Regions from separate parts of the Mesorhizobium sp. B3-1-8 genome, predicted to be linked through region 3. Evidence: predicted binding sites of a transcription regulator. Region 3 holds the regulator's gene; each other region holds the start of a gene.
The links. The regulator LexA, encoded in region 3, represses DNA repair genes until DNA is damaged. The targets are predictions, from matches to a motif close to TGTTCNNNNTGTGTTCNG.
Positions count from the first base shown of each region.

Region 1: FJ424_RS11260 (YifB family Mg chelatase-like AAA ATPase) is a predicted target of LexA. The motif match lies at 1,466-1,483, and genes of this name have one in related genera.
Region 2: ruvC (crossover junction endodeoxyribonuclease RuvC) is a predicted target of LexA. The motif match lies at 1,200-1,217, and genes of this name have one in related genera.

Region 1 covers NZ_VFTK01000010.1:9,057-12,313, forward strand. The annotation lists gene FJ424_RS11260 (YifB family Mg chelatase-like AAA ATPase) at 1-1,373, opposite strand, end outside; gene FJ424_RS11265 (ABC transporter substrate-binding protein) at 1,541-3,196, opposite strand; gene FJ424_RS11270 (nucleoside hydrolase) at 3,197-3,257, opposite strand, start outside.
Region 2 covers NZ_VFTK01000024.1:45,880-49,136, reverse strand. The annotation lists gene ruvA (Holliday junction branch migration protein RuvA) at 18-638, opposite strand; gene ruvC (crossover junction endodeoxyribonuclease RuvC) at 649-1,158, opposite strand; gene FJ424_RS21800 (glycosyltransferase family 2 protein) at 1,296-2,360, opposite strand; gene FJ424_RS21795 (DUF1465 family protein) at 2,672-3,202, opposite strand.
Region 3 covers NZ_VFTK01000007.1:54,280-57,536, forward strand. The annotation lists gene kynU (kynureninase) at 1-1,111, opposite strand, end outside; gene lexA (transcriptional repressor LexA) at 1,561-2,295, shown strand; gene FJ424_RS08560 (ComEC/Rec2 family competence protein) at 2,336-3,257, opposite strand, start outside.

The DNA of each region.
Region 1 (3,257 bases), on a different contig from region 3:
CTGGCGTCCTTGAGCAGCGTCAGGCCGGCGGTATCGGGCTTGGCGATCTCCTCGATGATCGAAGGCGGGCAATGCGCGTTGGTGGTGGCGCCTGCTCCCAGTCTTTCCAGCCGTTCGCGCTGCATGGCGCGCGCACGGGCCACGCGCTGCGCCACCGCGGCACTTGTCTCAGCCTTGTCCGGTCGGATCAGGTCGCTCGCCGAGACCGCCGGCACCTCGATCCGAAGGTCGATGCGGTCGAGCAGCGGGCCGGAAATGCGCGCCTGGTATTCGGTGCGGCAGCGGTCGCCGCGCAAGCAGCGATAGCCGGGCTCGCCCGACATGCCGCAACGACATGGGTTCATCGCCGCCACCAGCTGGATGCGGGCCGGATAGGTGACGCGGTGGTTGGCCCGCGCGATCATGCAGTCGCCCGTTTCCAGCGGCTGCCGCAGCGCATCGAGCGTTTGCGGCGTGAATTCCGGCAACTCGTCGAGGAACAGAACGCCGTGATGGGCGAGCGAGACCTCGCCCGGCCGCGCGCGCAGCCCGCCGCCCACCATCGCCGCCATCGAGGCGGAGTGATGCGGGGCGCGGAACGGCCGCCGGTCCGTCAGCTTGCCTTCGCCGAGCTCGCCGGCAACGGACGCGATCATCGACACTTCGAGCAGTTCCTTCGGCGCCAGCGGCGGCAGGATCGAGGGCAGGCGCTGCGCCAGCATCGACTTGCCCGAGCCAGGCGGTCCGACCATCAGGAGGTTGTGTCCGCCGGCGGCGGCCACTTCCAGCGCCCGCTTGGCACTCTCCTGGCCCTTGATGTCGGTGAGGTCCGGCAGGTCGCGCGCCGCAAGCTTTATGCCGGCCTCGGGCCGCGACAGCACCTGCGTGCCGCGAAAATGATTGGCGACCGCGATCAGGCTGCGTGGCGCCAATATGTCGAAATCCTTGCCGGCCCAGGCCGCCTCCGGCCCGCAGGCGAAGGGGCAGATCAGGCCCTTGCCCTCGGCATTGGCGCCGATCGCCGCCGGCAGCGCGCCCGCCACCCCGGCGATCGTGCCGTCGAGCGACAATTCGCCAAGCACCACATAGCCGGCAAGCATGTCGCCCGGTATGGCGCCGAGCGCCGCCATCAGGCCAAGCGCGATCGGCAGGTCGTAATGGCTGCCTTCCTTGGGAAGATCGGCCGGCGCGAGGTTCACCGTCACCTTCTTCGAAGGCATCGACAGGCCCGATGCGTGCAGCGCCGCTTGTACGCGCTCGCGGCTTTCGGCCACCGCCTTGTCCGGCAGGCCGACGATCTGCATGCCGACCTTGCCCGGCCCGACCATCACCTGGACATCGACCGGCACGGCCTCGATGCCCTGGAAAGCCACCGTGCGAACCCGCGCCACCATGTTTCCCGCCCCCGGATTCAGGCTCCTGCACGGCGCTGCGATCAGCCCGCCCAAGACCTCACGCCAGACAACCACAGATTTGTCGCTGAGGCAAGAACATTACAAGAACATCGATTCGGCCGCGGCAACGGTGCGTGGCCGAACCGGTATATTGTCGCCTCCCCAGCCTACCGGTCCAGCCACACCTTCTCGAAATGCTGCTCGAGATTGGGATGCGCCGGATTGTCCTTCACCGCCGCCACCGAATGGGTGAACAGCGAGCGCCAGTAAGGCTGGATGAGGATGCCGGAATCCTGGAGGATCTGTTCGACATCCTTCATGATCTCCTTGCGCTTTTCAACGTCCGGCACGGCAAGCGCCTCGTCGAGCTTCTTGTCGAACGCGGGATTGGCGTAGCCGGATTCGTTCCACGCCTCGCCGCTGCGATAAGCGAGCGCGAGGTTCTGGACGCCCAGCGGCCGCATGCCCCACGACGTCATCGAGAAGGGATATTTGGTCCAGTTGTTCCAGAAGGTCGAGCCCGGCAGCACGGTGCGCTTCACCTTGAAGCCAGCCTCGCGCAGCTGCGCGGCGATGGCGTCTCCGGTGCTGCGGTGCCAGTCCTCGTCGCCGGTGATCAGCTCGTGCTCGAAATCGAGCTGCCCGGCCTCCGCCATCAGCTTTTTGGCGCCTTCGAGGCCGCGCGTCTTCTTCGGCAGCGCGTAATATTCCGGATGCAGCGGGCTGACATGGTGGTTCTCGGCGACCGTGCCCTTGCCGCCATAGCCGAGCGTCAGCACGGCCTGATTGTCGGTCGCCATTTGCAGGGCGCGGCGCACGCGTATGTCGTCATAGGGCTTGTTGGTCACATTGGTGCGGGCAAGGATCGTCGCCGCCGTCACCACTTCCGACTTCACCAGCCCCAGGCCGTCCATGATCGCGACATAGTCGGCGGTGGTCTCGAAATTGGTGTCGATCTCGCCGGCTTCGAAGGCGCTCACCCAGGCGGCCGGATCGGTGCCGTAGTCGATGAACTCGATGCCGTCGAGATAGACCTCGCCACCCCACCACTTGCCGTTCTGGCGCCGCTTGACGACAGCCTTGGTGCCGACGTCGTAGGAGACCAGCTCGAAAGCGCCGGTGCCGACCGGATGCGCGATGAGATTGGCGCCGGCCTTCTCATAGCCGCGATGCACGATCAGCGCGGAATATTCCGTCATCGACGGGATGATCGAGATGTCGGACGAGGACAGTTTCAGCACCACCGTGTGGTCGTCGGCTTTGGTGATGGCGCCGTCGCGCGCCTTGCCGGTCTTGGCGTCGATCAGCGCGGTCATGCGGCCGGCCATGGAATTGCCTTCGGCCGCCTTGTCGCACCAGCGCTCGAGGTTGAAGACCACGTCCTCGGCGGTGAAGTCGTCGCCATTGTTCCAGGTCACGCCGCGCCGCAGATTGAGCGTGTATTCGGTGGCGTCGTCATTGACCTTCCAGCTTTCCAGCAGCGAAGGCTTGAACGTGTAGTCGGTGTCGTAGCGCACCAGCGTGTCGAGGAACTGGCGCGCGATATTGGCCATTTCCGGCCAGTCATAGGCGCGCGGGTCCTTCTGCTCCTTGACGAAGGTGGAAACGCGCAGCACACCGCCCTTCTTCGGCTCGGCGGCTCGCGCCGGCGTCGGCGCGGCGAGCCCGATCAGGCCATAGGCGGCCACCGCCGATGCGCCGAAAATGCTTGCCATCGCCAGGAACTCGCGCCGGTGAAGGCATCCGCCCCGGACCTCCGCCGCCAGGCCCTCGACCAGCGCATGATGGCGGTCGAATTCGCAATGCTCGCTATCCTGCCCCATTTATCTCCCAGCTCCGAAAAGATCGACGAACCAGTCCCAGAAGCCGTCGACGTCGATATCG
Region 2 (3,257 bases), on a different contig from region 3:
ACGGAACAAGCGCCGCCTCACCGCGCCAGTTCCTTAAGGCCGAAGCGGATCAGCTTGGACGCATCCGCGCCCTCGCCAGCCGATTTCAGCGCTGCCGCAACCGCGTTCGCCGCGATGTCGCGCGAATAGCCGAGATTGACCAGCGCCGAGACCGCGTCGGTGATCGGTGCCGCCGCGACGCCTTCGCCGAGCTCCTGCTTGAGGCCGATCGTGCCGCTGGCCGCGCCCGCATAGGCAGGCGCCTTGGTGCGCAATTCGGTGACGATGCGCTCCGCCACTTTCTTGCCGACGCCTGGCGCTCTGGAGACCATGGCGATGTCGCGCAGCGCGATCGCATTGGCGAGCTCGGCCGGCGCCAGCGTCGACAGCACCGCCAGCGCCACCTTGGCGCCGACGCCCTGCACATTGTTCATCAAAAGCCGGAACCACTCGCGCTCCAGCGCCGACTGAAAGCCGTAGAGCCGGATCATGTCCTCGCGCACATAGGTCTCGATGAACAGCACCACCGCCTCGCCCGGCGACGGCAGCGACGCCAGCGTGCGCGCCGAGCAATGCGCGACATAGCCGACGCCGTGCACGTCGACGAGGCAGGAGTCCTCGTCGATCTCGTCCAGCGTGCCCTTGAGCTTGCCGATCATGATTGTCCCCTCACGCCAGTGCTGCCATCCGGTAGGCGACGCTTTGGCGGTGATGCGCATGGCAGATGGCGATGGCCAAAGCGTCGGCAGCGTCGTCGGTGTCGAAGATCGCCTTCGGCATCAGCACCTTGACCATCATATGGATTTGCTTCTTCTCGCCGTGGCCGACGCCGATAACCGCCTTCTTGATGGCATTGGGGGCATATTCGGCGACCACCAGCCCGGCACGCGCCGGCACCAGCATGGCAATACCGCGCGCCTGGCCGAGCTTCAGCGTCGCCGTGGCATCCTTGTTGACGAAAGTCTGCTCGACCGCTGCCTCATGCGGCATGGCTTGGTCCAGCACCTCGGCCAAACCGTCATGCAGCTGGCAGAGCCTTGTCGCCAACGACTCCTTTTCGTCGGACCGCACCGTGCCGGACGCGACGAAGCGCAGCGAATTGCCCACGCTGTCGATGATACCCCAACCGGTGCGCCTCAGCCCCGGATCGATACCGATGATGCGAATCGCTTCCCCCATGCGCCAAGTCTAGCCGTGGCGGCAAGCGATGCCAGCAAAATGTGAACAAACCAGAAACAATCGCGATCTTAAGAACGCATTCGAAATCCCATCAAGCTGGCGTTCACGGGCTGGCAGACCCGAAATCCGGACCTAATTTAGTTCGTCAGGCGACGGATGGTTTTCGATAGCCGCGTGAGAAATGCCGGCCTCGACGACGCGACCATCTTCCATGCCAGGACTGCATTTCCCATGCGCCGCGGCAGGAGCCCGATGCAGAGGAACCAGGCTGCCAGCGCAGCCCGCCGCCGCCAGGATGCGTTCATTTCCAGACTGGCGGCGGCGCCCGCTTTTGCCAGTCCCAGCCGGGAGTCGGTCGCGACCGGATGCCGGGGCTCGTCGACGCAAAGCGAGGCCAGTCGCTCTTCCAGATGAACCGGATCGCGAAGGCCGGCATCCGGCGGTACGGTCAGACCGATCTCGGCCGCCCGGTCGGACAAGGCTTCAAGGCGCCGGAAGTCATGCGCCACGCGCCAGCGCGCCCGCTCGGCAAGCTTTTCGGCAAAGACCGAATGGTTGGAGCCGTGGATGCGGTAGGCGCCAAGGCAGGCGTCGATGGATTTCACCTCCCCGTGCAGCGGCGCAAGCGTTGCGAGATAGCCATCGGCGCCTTGCCGGAAATCGCTTTCGGGCATGGGCATTATCGGGTCCAGCGCCTCACGGTCGAACGCCAGCCCGCTCGTCACCGTCGTACGGTAGCGCCCCTTGCGTAACAATTCCGGGACGACATTGCCCGAGTCGAACGGCTGTTCCGGGGGTGGAAAGACATCCTTGATATGTTGGTCCTCGTCGACGAGATGCAATCTGAATTGCGCCTGGGCGACATCCGCGTCCCACTCGTCCAGGACCTCGGAGACGGCGTTCGGATAGAGATAATCGTCGGCGTCGAGGAAAAGAACGATCTCCCCGGTGCTCGCCTCGAACCCCGTATTGAACGCAGCGGCATGTCCGCCATTCCTGCGCCTGAGGCACGAGCGGATCTTGTCGCCGTAGGATTCGATGACGGCCACCGACGCGTCCGTCGATGCGTCGTCGACGACCACGACCTCGACATTTCGGTGGTCCTGCTCCAACGCGCTGTCGATGGCGCGTCCAAGAAACTGTTCGTAGTTGTAATTGGGGATGATGATCGATACCGGGATGCGGTCCAATGGCGAATGCACGGGATCAAGCCTCGCAATCTGCTTTGGTCACAGTGACGGTGATTTTCTTGCAAAACCGGCTCGGGTCGACCCGGCTGCGGCGAACGGCTCCAACTAGGGGCCCATCGCTTCGAGACAAGGGCGATATTTCTCGCAAAGGCCGGCATGACCTTCGATGCAACGACGGTTGCCGCAGTATCGAAAAGCAGTCGGGCGTCGCAGGCGTTCGACTTGCGGCCACGATCGCGGCTTGCCAGATCGCGCCTCGATTGAACGATGTGGGTTCCCGCTTCCAGCGCGCCGCTATCGCGGCGTTTGTTGCAAACGCGGTTTCAGCCGCGCGCGAAAGCCGTATTCAAGAGACTGATCTGGTCGGAAACCGGGTTGGCCCGCCGGCTGGGGGCGTGCGTCTCGTTGATGACGCCGCCATAGATTTCCTCGTCCATGCGCCGCACCAGCGCCTGAAGGCGCAGCGAGCGCGTCACGAGGTCCAGAAAATCCTTGGGCAGCTCTTTCCAGCCGAGCGCCTCGTCATGCGCGGAGGCGGTGTCGAGCCGCACCTTGGATTTCTCCGAGGCCACCTGGTCGCGCGTCATCTCGCCGGAATTCGCCGCTCGCTGCAAAAGCAGCCACGAGGCGACCTGCATGAGCCTTGTGGTCAGCCGCATCGACTCGGCCGCATAGAGCGTCGCCGCCGTGCGCGACAATTTCTTGGCTTCGAGCCTGCCCTTGCCATCGAGATATTCGGCGGCCTGCTCGACCAGCCCCATGCCTTCCTGGTAGAGCGGCTTGAAGGATTGGGAGAAAACCCGGCGCTCCGCCAATTTGATGGTTTTCGCGCTGCCCTTCGAAGGCTCGTTCATCGATACGCCCCTGCACTGCCGTCGGCCGATTCGGCAATCCTTGCCGACGCGGCCC
Region 3 (3,257 bases):
ACGGCGCCCGAAAATCACCGATCACGCCGCGTTCGATCAGGGCCCGCATGATCTGGTAGCCATGCTGGTGAATGAAGGAAATCTGGCTGCCGCGTTTGGCGCCGTCGCGGGTGCTTTCCAGCGTAAGATCGTAACCGCCGCACCGTGCTTCGACGAGTTCGATGAACAGATCGGCCAGCGCAATGCTCTTCCTCCGCACCGTCGCCAGGTCAACGCCGTTCCAGATGTCGAGCGCGCCTTTCAGCGTCCGCATCGACAGGACCGGCTGCGTGCCGCACAGAAATCGGCGGATGCCGGTGCCTGGCGCATAGGCTTGCTCGAAGGCGAATGGCCGTGCATGGCTCCACCACCCGCTGAGCGGCTGCCGCACATCGGCAAGATGCCGCTCGGCCGCATAGATGAAGGCAGGAGAACCTGGCCCGCCATTGAGATATTTATAGGTGCAGCCGACGGCGAAATCGGCGCTTGCCCTGTCAAGTTCTACCGGCATGGCGCCCGCGCTGTGGCAGAGATCCCAGACGATCAGCGCACCGGCGTCATGCGCCATGCGCGTAAGCGCCGCCATGTCGCGCAACTCGCCGGATTTGTAATTGACGTGGTTGACCAACACCACCGCCACGCGTTCGTCGATCAGTTCCTCGATGATCGGCGCGTCCACGCCAGCCAGGTGCAGGACAGTGTTCTTTCCGGTCAAGGCCACCCCTTCGGCCATATAGATATCGGTCGGAAAACTGTCGCCCTCGGCAACGATCACGGTTCGGTCCGGCCGCATCGCCATCGCCGCGTGCAGCACTTTGTAGATGTTGATCGACGTGGTGTCGCAGACCACGGTCTGGCCCGGCGCCGCGCCGATCAGGCGCCCGAGCCGGTCGCCCAGCTCGACCGGCATGTCGAACCATCCGTCCTTGTTCCAAGCACGAATGAGGTCATGCGCCCACTCCTCGGCAGCTGCCCTGCGCAACTCGTCGAATGCGGCGTGCGAGGCCGCTCCCAACGAATTCCCGTCGAGGTAGATCACCCCCTCCGGCAGGACGAAGCGATCGCGCAGGGCGCGCAGCGGATCCGCTGCATCCATCGCCTCGATCTCGGCGAGATCAGGAATTCCCCCCATCATGCTGCCGCCTCCATTTCGGCATGGCGCCTCTCACGATTGGCCAAGGGCGGTTGTCTCACCACCGTCCGTGCCACGGCAAGAACCTTCTGCGCTATGTTAGCTGGTCCATAGACGGCGAAGACCATGGATCGGAATCATTGCCGAAGTTGGCATTTTGGGTCCGTTTCGTTCACGGTGAGGCACGTTCGCGCAAGAGCCGAAGCGATCCCGCCCGCGCCTTTGTGATGGCGTTGGACCGCGCTTCAGCTTAAGGAGGGCTGCATAATCGAGCGGAATCAATGATACCGCTGACCTGACTCGGCCAGGTATCCCTTGGATGCAACATTGTTTCCGAAGCCTCAACAAATTCACTAAACTTTAAACGGTTGCGGAACACAACTGGAACAGATAGTGTTTGTTCTGGGTTTGTTTTTCTGATTCCGGTTTCAGAACCCAAGGGGGCCGCCATGCTGACGCGCAAACAACATGAACTGCTGATGTTCATCCATGAACGCCTCAAGGAGAGCGGGATTCCGCCGTCTTTCGACGAGATGAAGGAAGCGCTCGACCTCGCCTCCAAATCGGGCATCCATCGGCTGATCACGGCGCTGGAAGAACGCGGCTTCATTCGCCGGCTGCCGAACCGAGCGCGCGCGCTTGAAGTGCTGCGGCTGCCCGACTCGATCGCGCCTGGCCTGAATGCCGCGAGAAAGTTTTCGCCGAGCGTCATCCAGGGCGGCCAGGGCAATCTTGGCCGCCAGGTCAAGCCGGCGGCGCCCTCGCGCACGCCGACACCCAGCAATGACGACGACGCTGTTTCGGCCGTGTCCATTCCGGTGATGGGCCGCATCGCCGCCGGCGTGCCGATAGACGCCATCCAGCACCAGACGCATTCGATCTCGGTGCCGCCGGACATGATCATGGGCGGCGAGCATTATGCGCTGGAGGTCAAGGGCGACTCGATGATCGAGGCCGGTATCTTCGACGGCGATACGGTCATAATCCGCAACGCCAATACGGCAAGTCCGGGCGAGATCGTGGTGGCGCTGGTCGACGACGAGGAAGCGACCCTGAAGCGGTTTCGTCGCAAGGGTGCCTCGATCGCGCTCGAGGCCGCCAACCCGGCGTACGAGACCCGTATCTTCGGACCGGACCGGGTCAAGGTTCAGGGTAAGCTCGTCGGACTCATCCGCCGTTACTGAGCAGAACCGCGCGGCGGTCTTCGCCGGAACTGTGTGCCATCTATTCTGTAGGCTGCGGCGCGACCGCCGGCTTTTCCGGTCGTTGATAGGGCGGCAGCCCCCTCGCCTCACGCGCGTATTTCCGCTGCTCGTGCCAGGGTCGGTACGGTTCTTCGACCGCGTAGCGAACGGTTGGCCGCGCGGTTGCCGATTGCGGATCAAAGAAGATGGCGGCGCTGCCGTCGCGTGCCAGCTGCCGCTTGGTGACGACGAGCACGCGCGGATCGCGGCATGGATTGTAGGCCGTGGCGTCGTCGATGACGATGAGGTCGGCGAAACCGCAAGCAGGCCGGGCGCTGGCGCGGTTCTCGGCGAGCGCGACGATGGCACCGGAAGGATGCCGGCCGATGCAGAGGTCGCCGATGCAGTAGAAGGGCGAGCCGGGCGGCAGGTCGACGGGATCGGCGATGTCGAGGGCGTCTTTAGCGAACGTCTCCGGCGGTACGATTTCCTCGGCTTTCAGCGCCCGTTTCCAGTTGTCGGTGGTGAAGTCGTTGGAGCGCGCGCGGTTGATGGCAAGCTCACCGCCGCCGATCGGCATCGCCACCAGATGCGCGTCCTCCGAGATAAGCACGTCCGGAGTACGGACATGCGGAATGGCCAGCAGCGCGGCGAGCGCGAAGGGTAAGGCAGCGAGCCTCAGCCAGGTGGTGGCCATCGTCGCGATGACCAGCGCGACCGTCGCCAGCAGCACCGACTGGATCGAGATCAGCCCGACGGCGTCGACCGGTGAGCGCTCGGATATCCACGCCGAAATGGCGATCATCGCCGTCAGGCCCTTGCCCATCACATAAAGGAATGGGCCGTCGAAGCCGAAGGGCATGGCCAGGGCGCTCAACACGGCAAACGGCATGACGACCAGTGAGACGATCGGCATGACCGCCAGATTGGCCAGCAGGCTGAGCGGCGACACCCGCTGGAAG